Regions from separate parts of the Microbulbifer elongatus genome, predicted to be linked through region 2. Evidence: predicted binding sites of a transcription regulator. Region 2 holds the regulator's gene; each other region holds the start of a gene.
The links. The regulator FNR, encoded in region 2, switches genes on or off when oxygen is low (the NO sensors DNR and NnrR bind a similar motif). The targets are predictions, from matches to a motif close to TTGATNNNNATCAA.
Positions count from the first base shown of each region.

Region 1: the regulator FNR is predicted to act here: its motif matches at 1,927-1,940, upstream of LRR79_RS14645 (DUF3149 domain-containing protein).
Region 3: the regulator FNR is predicted to act here: its motif matches at 1,386-1,399, upstream of LRR79_RS04935 (globin).

Region 1 covers NZ_CP088953.1:3,535,372-3,538,646, reverse strand. Annotated here, with positions in the region: gene LRR79_RS14650 (acetoacetate--CoA ligase) at 1-1,573, shown strand, start outside; gene LRR79_RS14645 (DUF3149 domain-containing protein) at 1,656-1,811, opposite strand; gene LRR79_RS14640 (hypothetical protein) at 2,125-2,511, shown strand; gene LRR79_RS14635 (autotransporter assembly complex protein TamA) at 2,583-3,275, shown strand, end outside.
Region 2 covers NZ_CP088953.1:4,157,788-4,161,062, forward strand. Annotated here, with positions in the region: gene hutX (heme utilization cystosolic carrier protein HutX) at 1-506, shown strand, start outside; gene LRR79_RS17125 (HugZ family pyridoxamine 5'-phosphate oxidase) at 503-1,051, shown strand; gene LRR79_RS17130 (hypothetical protein) at 1,152-1,556, shown strand; gene fnr (fumarate/nitrate reduction transcriptional regulator Fnr) at 1,634-2,359, opposite strand; gene hemN (oxygen-independent coproporphyrinogen III oxidase) at 2,417-3,275, opposite strand, start outside.
Region 3 covers NZ_CP088953.1:1,190,881-1,194,155, reverse strand. Annotated here, with positions in the region: gene LRR79_RS04945 (phosphoglycerate kinase) at 1-769, opposite strand, end outside; gene LRR79_RS04940 (CPXCG motif-containing cysteine-rich protein) at 1,118-1,327, shown strand; gene LRR79_RS04935 (globin) at 1,508-1,906, shown strand; gene LRR79_RS04930 (hypothetical protein) at 2,019-2,390, opposite strand; gene LRR79_RS04925 (hypothetical protein) at 2,506-2,916, opposite strand; gene LRR79_RS04920 (SPFH domain-containing protein) at 2,934-3,275, opposite strand, start outside.

The DNA.
Region 1 (3,275 bases), 620 kb from region 2:
GCATGCGGGTGTGGAGAAGGGCGACCGGGTAGCGGGCTTTATGCCCAATATCATCGACACCGTAGTGGCGATGCTCGCCACCACCAGCCTAGGCGCAATCTGGACATCCTGTTCACCGGATTTTGGAATCAATGGGGTACTGGATCGTTTTGGCCAGGTCGCGCCGAAGATTCTGTTCGCCTGCGAGGGGTATTTTTACAATGGTAAGACCCTCGACTCCCTGCCGCGCCTTGAGCAGATTGTCGAGCAGATCGACTCGATACAGCAGCTGGTCGTAGTGCCGGTGGCGCGCTCACCGGAGCAGACCGAGGCCGCCATCGAGGGACTGGATCGTGCGGTCAGCCTCCCTCATTTTGTGAAGGATGCACCTGCACGCGCATTGACGTTTACGCAGACGGCATTCAACCACCCGCTGTATATCATGTACTCCTCCGGCACCACCGGAGTGCCCAAGTGCATTGTGCACGGTGTGGGCGGTACGCTGCTGCAGCACATCAAGGAACACCGCCTGCATACGGATATATCCCGCAACGACACGCTGTTTTACTTCACCACCTGTGGCTGGATGATGTGGAACTGGCTGGTCAGTGGGCTCGCCTGCGGTGCCACTCTGGTGCTCTATGATGGTTCGCCCTTCTATCCGGCGGCGCAATGCCTGTGGGATATGGCCGATGAGGAGAAGATCAGCGTGTTTGGCACCAGCGCCAAATACATCGCGGCCCTGGAAAAGGCCGGGTGCAAACCCCGTGAAAGCCACAGTCTGGAGCGCCTGCGCGCGGTGCTTTCCACCGGTTCACCACTGGCTCACGAAGGGTTCCGCTATGTCTATCGCGACATCAAGGCCGATCTGTGTCTGAGTTCCATTTCCGGCGGTACCGATATTGTTTCCTGTTTTGCCCTCGGCAACCCGACTCTGCCGGTATACCCCGGTGAGCTGCAGTGTCGCGGTCTTGGCATGGCGGTGCAGGTGTGGAGTGATGATGGCCGACCGGTGCTGGAGGAAAAAGGTGAGCTGGTGTGCGCGACGTCTTTCCCCTGCATGCCCATAGGCTTCTGGAACGACGAGGATGGCAGCAAATATCACAGTGCCTATTTCGAAAGCTGGCCGGGTGTCTGGGCGCATGGGGATTACGCCGAAATCACCGAACACGGCGGCGTGATCATCTACGGCCGCTCGGACGCGGTGTTAAACCCCGGTGGGGTGCGCATTGGCACCGCAGAAATCTACCGCCAGGTGGATAAGGTGGATGAGGTGCTGGACAGCATCTGTATCGGCCAGGAATGGCGGGACGATGTACGCGTGGTACTGTTTGTGGTGTTGCGCGAAGGGTTGACCCTGGATGAGGCGCTGATTCAGAAAATCCGCACCACTATTCGCGCCAATACCACACCGCGCCATGTGCCGGCGAAGGTGATCCAGGTGGCGGATATCCCGCGTACCATCAGCGGTAAGATCGTGGAACTGGCGGTGCGCAACGTGGTGCACGGCCAGCCCGTGAAAAATCAGGAAGCGCTTGCGAACCCGGAAGCCCTGAAGCTGTTTGAGGCACTGCCGGAACTGGCCGGAGAGTAGCGCCCACCCAGGTTACACGGCGTTTGTCGCGCCGTGTAACGCCTATTCGGGAAGCCTGGTGCCCGGTAAGCCAGCTCGGGCTTCAGTGGGCGGTCTTGCGGGGCTGATGGGAGAGCTCTTCGTTCATCTTGCGCAGTGCCATGCGCGTGATATAACCGCCCATCAGGCAGATAAATGCGATAATGCCCAGGCTCAACAGGCCGGAAAAGCTGGTGAAGAGGTCGATCATTGCGTCCATTTTCGTGCTCCTCAGAAGGTGGCGCGGATAAACAGGAATGTACAGCCTCTGCCGTTTGTTGCGTCGCTGCACTTTCTCGATTGGCTCCAGTCTAATGGGCGATGTGCCAGTACTCTTGATCTGAATCAAACGTCAGGCCGATAGGTTGGCCCTGTCGTGCCCCCCGCCGCCGCCCCGGTGTCAGGAACGGGGATTTAGCGACCTTTACCCCCCGTTTCCCCTTGCCCTCGGCATGTCCTATCCGCCAAACTGCGCTACCCTGTGGGGTAGTGATTCCACCCCTATAAACTGAATAAATTCACGGAAGACCCGCATGATTACCTATCTCTACTGGGCCGCAGTTATCTCCCTGGTGGTGCTTTGCCTGTTTGCCGGCAGTCGCCTTGGCAGTCTGGGCAAGGGCGCCATCGTCGGCGCCATTGTGTTTCTGTCCGGCTGGCTTGCCTATTACTTCCACTTCGAGCAGGTTTTCGTAAAACGCTTTGGCGGGGTGATGTATATCAGTGTGCCCGACGGTCAGCGCCACCTGGGGTCCACCTGGAAGGAAGACAATCTGTGGGTGGAAAACTACGACCCGGAAACCAACCAGTGCATTTTCTCCGAGTACTCCAAGGGCAATCTGCTGGAGGGGCGCGTGGTGATCAAGAATTGCAACCCTCTACTGGAGCCCGCTGACAGGCCTTCCCGCGCTGGCCAATAAACCCGGGCGCGAAGCAACTTTTTGAGTCTCCTGACGTCGCAGTAGGAATGGTTGGCAAACGGATTTTTGTCTTGCGCAATTCTTTGTCCGCTCGCGGAGTGGATTTCATACAACTTGCAGTCGGCATACTGTTATCGGCACTGTTGCTTTTGCCGCAGCCGGGTATTGCCCTGCCTTTTTTCGATCGTTTACCCAAGTTTAAAGTCCGTGTGCTCGAAAACCGCGAGCTGCAGGAGTGGTTGAAAGATCAGCTGAACGAGCAGCGCAAGTCCAGCAGTGTGCTCAAGTCCTACGAAGATCCTCACGATGTGGCGCGCTACGAGCGCGGCACTCTGGAAAAACTGCTGCGCTCCCGCGGCTATTACGACGGACGGGTGCGCCAATCGGTGACCGGTGGTGAGATCCTGTATCGCGTGGTGCCCGGACGTCAGTTCCGCATCAAATCCCTCGAAATCGATATGCCGCCAAGACTGCGCGCGGGTTTTCCCGGTGTCGGTCTGCAGGTCGGGGACCCCCTAGAGGCGGTCAAGGTTTCTGAGGGGGTCAAGAAAATCGAGACCTACCTGGCGGAAAACGCCTGTCTGCTGGATGTGGATGTGGATTACAAGGCGACGGTTATCCACAGCGAACACGCCGCCCGCCTTGTGTACCGAGTGGCGCCGAGCCCGGAAGTGCACATCGGAGAGCTCAGTATCGCCGGTGCCACCAGTGTCAATGAGGACTATCTGCGCAAGCGGTTGAAGCTCTCGCCCGGTGACTGCTTC
Region 2 (3,275 bases):
TTGCCAGTGAATCTGGCTTTACCCTGGAACAGATGGCGAAACAGCTCGACACCAGTGTCCGCGAGATTATCGCCAACCTGCCGGGTGAGATGGCCTCACTCGCCGGCAGCGACGCCGTCTGGCAACTGATCGAAGAGCTGCCCACCTGGGGCAAAGTGACCGCCATTGTCCAGAACGAAGGCTCCGTATTCGAATTTAAAGGCGAATTTCCCAAAGGCAGCATTGCCCACGGTTACTACAATTTTATGCACCATAAAAACCCCTTCCACGGCCACCTGCTGGTGGAAGGGCTGGTGGAAGTCGCCTTTGTGAGCAAACCCCACCGCGGGTCCGAAAGCCACGCCATGGTCTTTCTCGCCCCCAGCGGGAACTGTGTCTTCAAAGTATTTTTAGGTCGGGATGCCGAGCGCAAATTGATTCCGCAACAGGTCGAGCGCTTCAAACAATTTCAACAGCAGCTGGCGGGCGCCAGCGCTGAACATTCTACAGGGGAGATTCGGAAATGACCGATCAGAATGCACAACAGGCTGCGCCAAAAACCAACGAAGGCGCCGATCTGGTAGCCGAGGTGCGGGACTTTATTGCTACCCGCAAACTACTGAACCTCGCCAGCCTCACCGCAGACGGGCAACCTCACGCAAGCACCGCCCCTTTCCTGGCTGCCGATGGCAACTTCTACCTGTACATCTCGGAACTGTCCGAGCATTGCGCCAATCTCATGGCCCACAACAAGGCATCGGTAATATTCAATGCCGACGAGGCCGACACAAAACAGGCTTTCGCCCGCCTGCGCGTCACGTTCAACGTGGTTGCGAATACGATCGGCCGCGGCGAGGACCAGTGGCAACAGCGTATCGGGCAGTTGCGTGAAAAGTTTGGTCCGGTCATGGACCACCTCAAGGACCTTGAAGACTTCCACCTGTTTGAGCTGCAGCCCAGCGCCGGGCGCTACGTGAAGGGGTTCGGCCAGGCCTATGCATTGGAGGGGCTGGAAAAGCAGGTGGCCTTGCATCTGACGGACGGCCACAGAGAGAAGAACGACGCAGCCTGAACGCCGCTCAGCCACGCTTGAAATAGCGCAACAAAACTGCAACGCTACTGCAATCGTGGTTTGTTACTTTTTAGTAACAAGTAACTAAAGAGTAATAAATATGACTTCTCGAAAAGGCTTTCTGCTTCCGCTGATGTTCCTTGCGGGCTGTGCGGCCAACCAGGCCCCTCAGACGCTGACCGCCACCGGTCTGCTGACCGAGGAAAATGGCAAGTTCTATCTGATGGGCGCTGAAGCGCGCTATCACCTGAATGCGGTCCCCCAGCTGGATTATGAAAAGTATCTGGGCCGGGAACTGATCGTTGAGGGCGAGATTCCCCGTTACTGCCATCAGGCCTGGGAAGACTCCCTGGTGAAGGTGCACGGCGGTGCGGAGATGGTGGATCTGAACAAAGTCGACTGGTCCGATTGCCTGGAGGCCGACAAGGTCAGCCTGGTCACCGCCGACGGCTCGCACCTGGTGTACGACTGGGAAGAAATCGAGCTGGAAGATTACTACTTCTGAGCGCGAGCAGTGGCCATTCGGCCAACGTGCCCCGCTGCACCCCGGCGCGCCCCGGGGTACAGCGGGATGCACGCTACTCAGCCCTCGTAGCTGCAGTGCGTCCCGGCTATTTCACTGAGCGCGATCAGATCGCTGATCGAGACCGAGCGCCCCTGCACACGGATCAGTTGCTGCTTTTGAAAGCGGCTGATCAGGCGGCTGACCGTTTCCGCGGTGAGCCCGAGGTAATTGGCAATATCCATGCGCGACATGGAAAGTACAAACTCGCTGGCAGAGTAACCACGGCGGGAATAGCGGCTGGAAATATTGATCAGTAACGCTGCCAGACGACTCTCCGCAGAGCGCTTGCCCAACAGCAGCAGGGCTTCATTTTCCTGCTTCAGCTCCTCGGAAAAGATACTGTAGATCTGCTTCTGCAGAGCCGGCACCTGCTGCGCCAGGCCTTCGAGCTGAGTGAACGGCAGCACACAAACACTACTTTCCTCCAGCGCCTCAGCATACCCCGGATGAATACTGCCGCTGTAGGCATCAAGCCCCAGCAATTCGCCCGGCAGTGCAAAATGCGTCACCTGTACATCACCTCCAGCGCCGATGACCGCGGACTTGAAGCTGCCGGAGCGGATCGCGTACAGATTGGTAAACGGATCGCCCGCGCGAAACAGGGTCTCCCCGGCTTTGATGATTTTCTTCTTGCGCGTGACCTGCTCCAGGCGCGCAATATCCTCGTCACTCAGGCCCATTGGCAGGCACAAGCGGCGGACGGAGCAGTTGCCACAACTGACGGCTGAAGAAGTCTCTTTCATGTGGATGGCGGCGTCTTTCGGTTCACAGAGTCCCTGAATTGTATCTCCGGCACGACCTTAAAGCACCCGCGAGTAACCGGTGGTCTGATCAGCCTGGTGCAGGTAGGTATCAAATGCGGCAGCGGCATTGCGCAGAAACCAGCGGCCACGCTCGGTGACGTACAGGTCACGATCGTTCAGTACCAGCAGGCCGTCGGCAAACATCGGCTGCAACCGTGCCAGCTCCGCGGCAAACGCGCTCTCCAGGCGCTGTCCGGCTCTGGCCTCAATATCCGATCTGGCCACACGCAGGTGGCACATCAATTCCATGATCAACCACTGGCGCAGGCGGTCGTCGTCACTGAGCTGCCAGCCGCGAAAAATCGCCTCACCGCGCTCGTGGATAGCCGCGGCATAGGCTTTATTGCTGTGGTGGTTCTGCCAATAGCCATCGCGACTGTAGCTGATGGCAGACGCGCCGAGCCCCACCAGGGCATCTGCCGGCATCAGGGTATACCCCTGAAAGTTCCGCGCCAGCCGCCCCTCTCCTGCGGCCCTGGCCAGGGCGTCATCGGGGCGCGCGAAGTGGTCCATCCCCAGGAATAGGTAACCGGCGTCAGTCAGCCGGCGGCTGGCGGCGAGCTGCATGGCGATTTTTTGCGACGGTGACGGCATCAAATCCGAGTTGATCAGGCGCTGTGCCCTGAATCGCTCCGGCAGGTGCGCGTAGTGATACAACGCAATGCGATCCGGTGCCAGATCCAACACCGTATCCAGTGTTTTTTCCAGGCTGGGCACATCCTGCCCGGGCAAACCGTAAATCAGATCGTAGGAAACGGAACGGAAGCCGCGCTTGCGCGCGTCTTCGGTGAGAGTTCCGACCTGCTCGGGACTGCAGATCCGGTTTATCGCGCGCTGCACACCCGGATTGAAATCC
Region 3 (3,275 bases), 1.2 Mb from region 2:
CATCGGTAGGCACCGGAATATCGCACTTCTGCATCAGACTCTTGGCGGTATCAATCAGGTCGTGTTCGCACAGCGACTTGCCAACGGGCTTGCCACTGGCAGCGAGGAAGGTATTGGCGATACCGCCACCGACGATGAGCTGGTCCACCTTGTCCGACAGGCTCTCGAGCACGGTAAGCTTGGTGGATACCTTGGAACCACCGACAATGGCCACCATCGGACGCGCCGGGTTGGCGAGGGCTTTTTCCAATGCATCCAGCTCCGCGGCCAACAGCCGACCGGCACAGGCCACTGGAGCAAACTTGGCCACTCCGTGGGTGGAGGCCTGCGCACGGTGCGCGGTACCGAAGGCATCCATGACGAAGATGTCGCACAAGGCCGCGTATTGCTTGGCCAGCGCCTCGTCGTCTTTTTTCTCGCCCTGGTTGAAGCGCACATTCTCCAGCAAAGCGACCTCGCCATCCGCCAGCTCAATGCCACCCTGCCAGTCTTTCACGACCGGCACCTCTTTACCCAGCAGTTTCCCCAGGTGTGTGGCCACCGGCGCGAGCGAGAACTCGTCGGCATACTCGCCTTCGGTAGGACGACCCAGGTGGGACATCAGCAGGACCTTGGCCCCGGCATCTACAGCGGCCTTGATGGTGGGCAGTGCCGCGCGAATGCGTGCGTCGGAGGTCACTACGCCGTCCTTCACCGGCACATTCAGGTCTTCGCGGATCAGAACGCGCTTGCCCGCCAGATCCTGGTCCTTCATCAATTTAACCGCCATAGCCAATCCTCTTTTGCTGGTTGCTGAATACTTACTCACCGCTTCACCCATTGTTCTAGCGGGGAAAGCGGGCGCGGATTATACGCTTTTGCGCCGCCGGCGGTCACCGCCCCGGGTCGCTCTGCTGCAGCTATCCCGGCCCGGCTCGGTCTGGCGCGAGTATATCAATCCGTTTTGTAAATGAATTACCGCACACTGTGGATAACGCGGTGACACCGCTGTCATTTTTACAAGAACGCAAAAAAGTGCCGCGCGCCATCCGGGTAGCCGGGTCTGATCACATTCAGAGCACTGCAGCTTCCCGGCTATAGTTGAAATACCCCATAGCCGCTATACCCCGGTCAGAGCATGGAGAGACAGATGCAGGCGCAAGTGGAAGAGTTTCACGGCCAGTGCCCCTATTGTGGTGAGGGCATACTGATGCTGATCGATACTTCAGCGGGCAGCCGACACTATATCGAGGACTGCTCCGTGTGTTGCCGTCCCATCCAGGTACTGGTCAGTATCGATCTGACCGGTGAATGGCAGGTACAGCTGAAGCACGAAAACGATGTGTAGATGTCTAGGGAACCTCTGGCCGGGTCCGGCACAGCCCGCTGGCGGACCTGCAGCAGGCTTGATCCAGATCAATTTCGCAACCCGCCCCCACGCATAACATCCCGGCCCGCGCGATCTGCCGCGCTTGCGCAAACACCATCGAGGACTGAGGCGCCGAACAACCAGGGGGCCGGGGGATGTATGGAAAACACCGATAGCGACATCGTATTTCAGAGTTACGGGCGCTGCTGCAATAATGAACAGTTTTTTGTCGATTTTTACGACCGCTTTATGGGCAGCTCTGCTGAGATCCGTGCGCTCTTTGTCGACACCGATATGGCCGCCCAGCGCCACCTGCTGCGCAACGGTATCATGCAGCTGGTGCTCCACGCCCGAGGAATGCCGGATACCAAATTGCGCGCCCTGGGGTGCAGCCACTCACGCACCGGATTCAATATTCGACCGGAGTGGTACCTGCTGTGGCTGGATGCACTGATTGCCACACTGTGGCAGTACGACCCCCATTTCACCGAAGACACCGCGGGAGCCTGGCGCCGGGCCATCGCTCCCGGAATTGAGATCATCCGCAGCGCCTACTAAACAGAAAGTAATCAGAAAGCAAAAAGGCCTGCCGCGAAAACGGCAAGCCTTTTTGATTTGCGGTCTGTCTGATCAGATACAACGCACTGAACAACCAGCCCGAGTGTACAGATTACTGCAGATCATTGATGCAGCGATTGTACTCGTTGATGTATACCGAACTGCCACGATTGGGCACTGCGTTGGATTTATCCGCCGCAACGTTACGACAACCTTCGATCTGGTCCGCAGTCACACCCGGGCCAGGCTGGGTTACTACAGACTGGTGCGTAGTGGTCTGACGATCCATTGCATGGGGCGGATTGGTTTCATAAAAGTAGCCACCTTGCTCGTTAAAACGATAGAAGGTGTCACCGCTTTTATAATAGGTATTCCCCATGATCTGCACTTCCTGTGCACCGGACGGCAGCTGAGTCATTGTGCTGTCGGCCTGGGCAAAACCAGCGATTGAACAAAACAGAACTACAGGTAACAGGTAACGCATGATGATCTCCTCATCTCCAATGTGCCCGGTAGTCTACTCACGGCTTTTGCGCATCCCAATGAAATTAAAAAAATAAAATAATTGAAATGACTCGAAAAACCAGAGAAGTCAAAAATTAATTCTGATCCTGTGAGTCCTCTTTCTGTTCGGCTCTCAGCTCCGCCAGCCGCTCACTGGTTTCCTCTGAATCCGCCACTTCTGGAGCAAGATTTTCTACACTCTGCCGCTTCGGCTGCAATGCTCTTTTCACGGCTTCCTGTTCGTCGCTATAGTCCGGTGCCAATACCAGCTTTGGTCCATTGCTGTTGAAACCGATCAGAACCCAGATAAAGAACAGCAGACACAGCAGCCGAATCACCACCGAGCGATCGAGCAGCCAGTGCAACCCCTCCCCCCGCTGGCGCAAAAAACGGGCGCGCAGAAAAATATTCAGTGCGAGCAGGGTACAGGCCGCGATCACGATCCAGCTGGCGAGACCGCCGAGGGCACTCATCAGCCAGTTGGCGATCTGTGAATTAAATTCCATGGAAGAACCCCCCCGGCTCAGCGCTTGCGCGCAACCTGCTTCATCTGCTCGGAGAACACGGCCTGCTGCAGGCCGATGGTACCCAGAGCCTCTACCGGTACGAACACCTTGTTGTTGGACTCCGCCATGGTTTCCAGCACTTCCAGAGTGCGGTAAGAAAGGTATTTATCGGTCACCGATTTGGCCAGCAGATCGTTGACTTCTTTCTGACCCATGGCCTTCTCACGGGCGATGGCGCGGTTCATTTTCTCCCGCTCCAGGTCCCTCTCCATCTGGATTTTCTGGATCTCGAACTGGGCCTTCTCCTGCTCGATCAACTCGCGCCGTTCCGCCGCGCGCTCCTTGGCCTCGGTAATCAC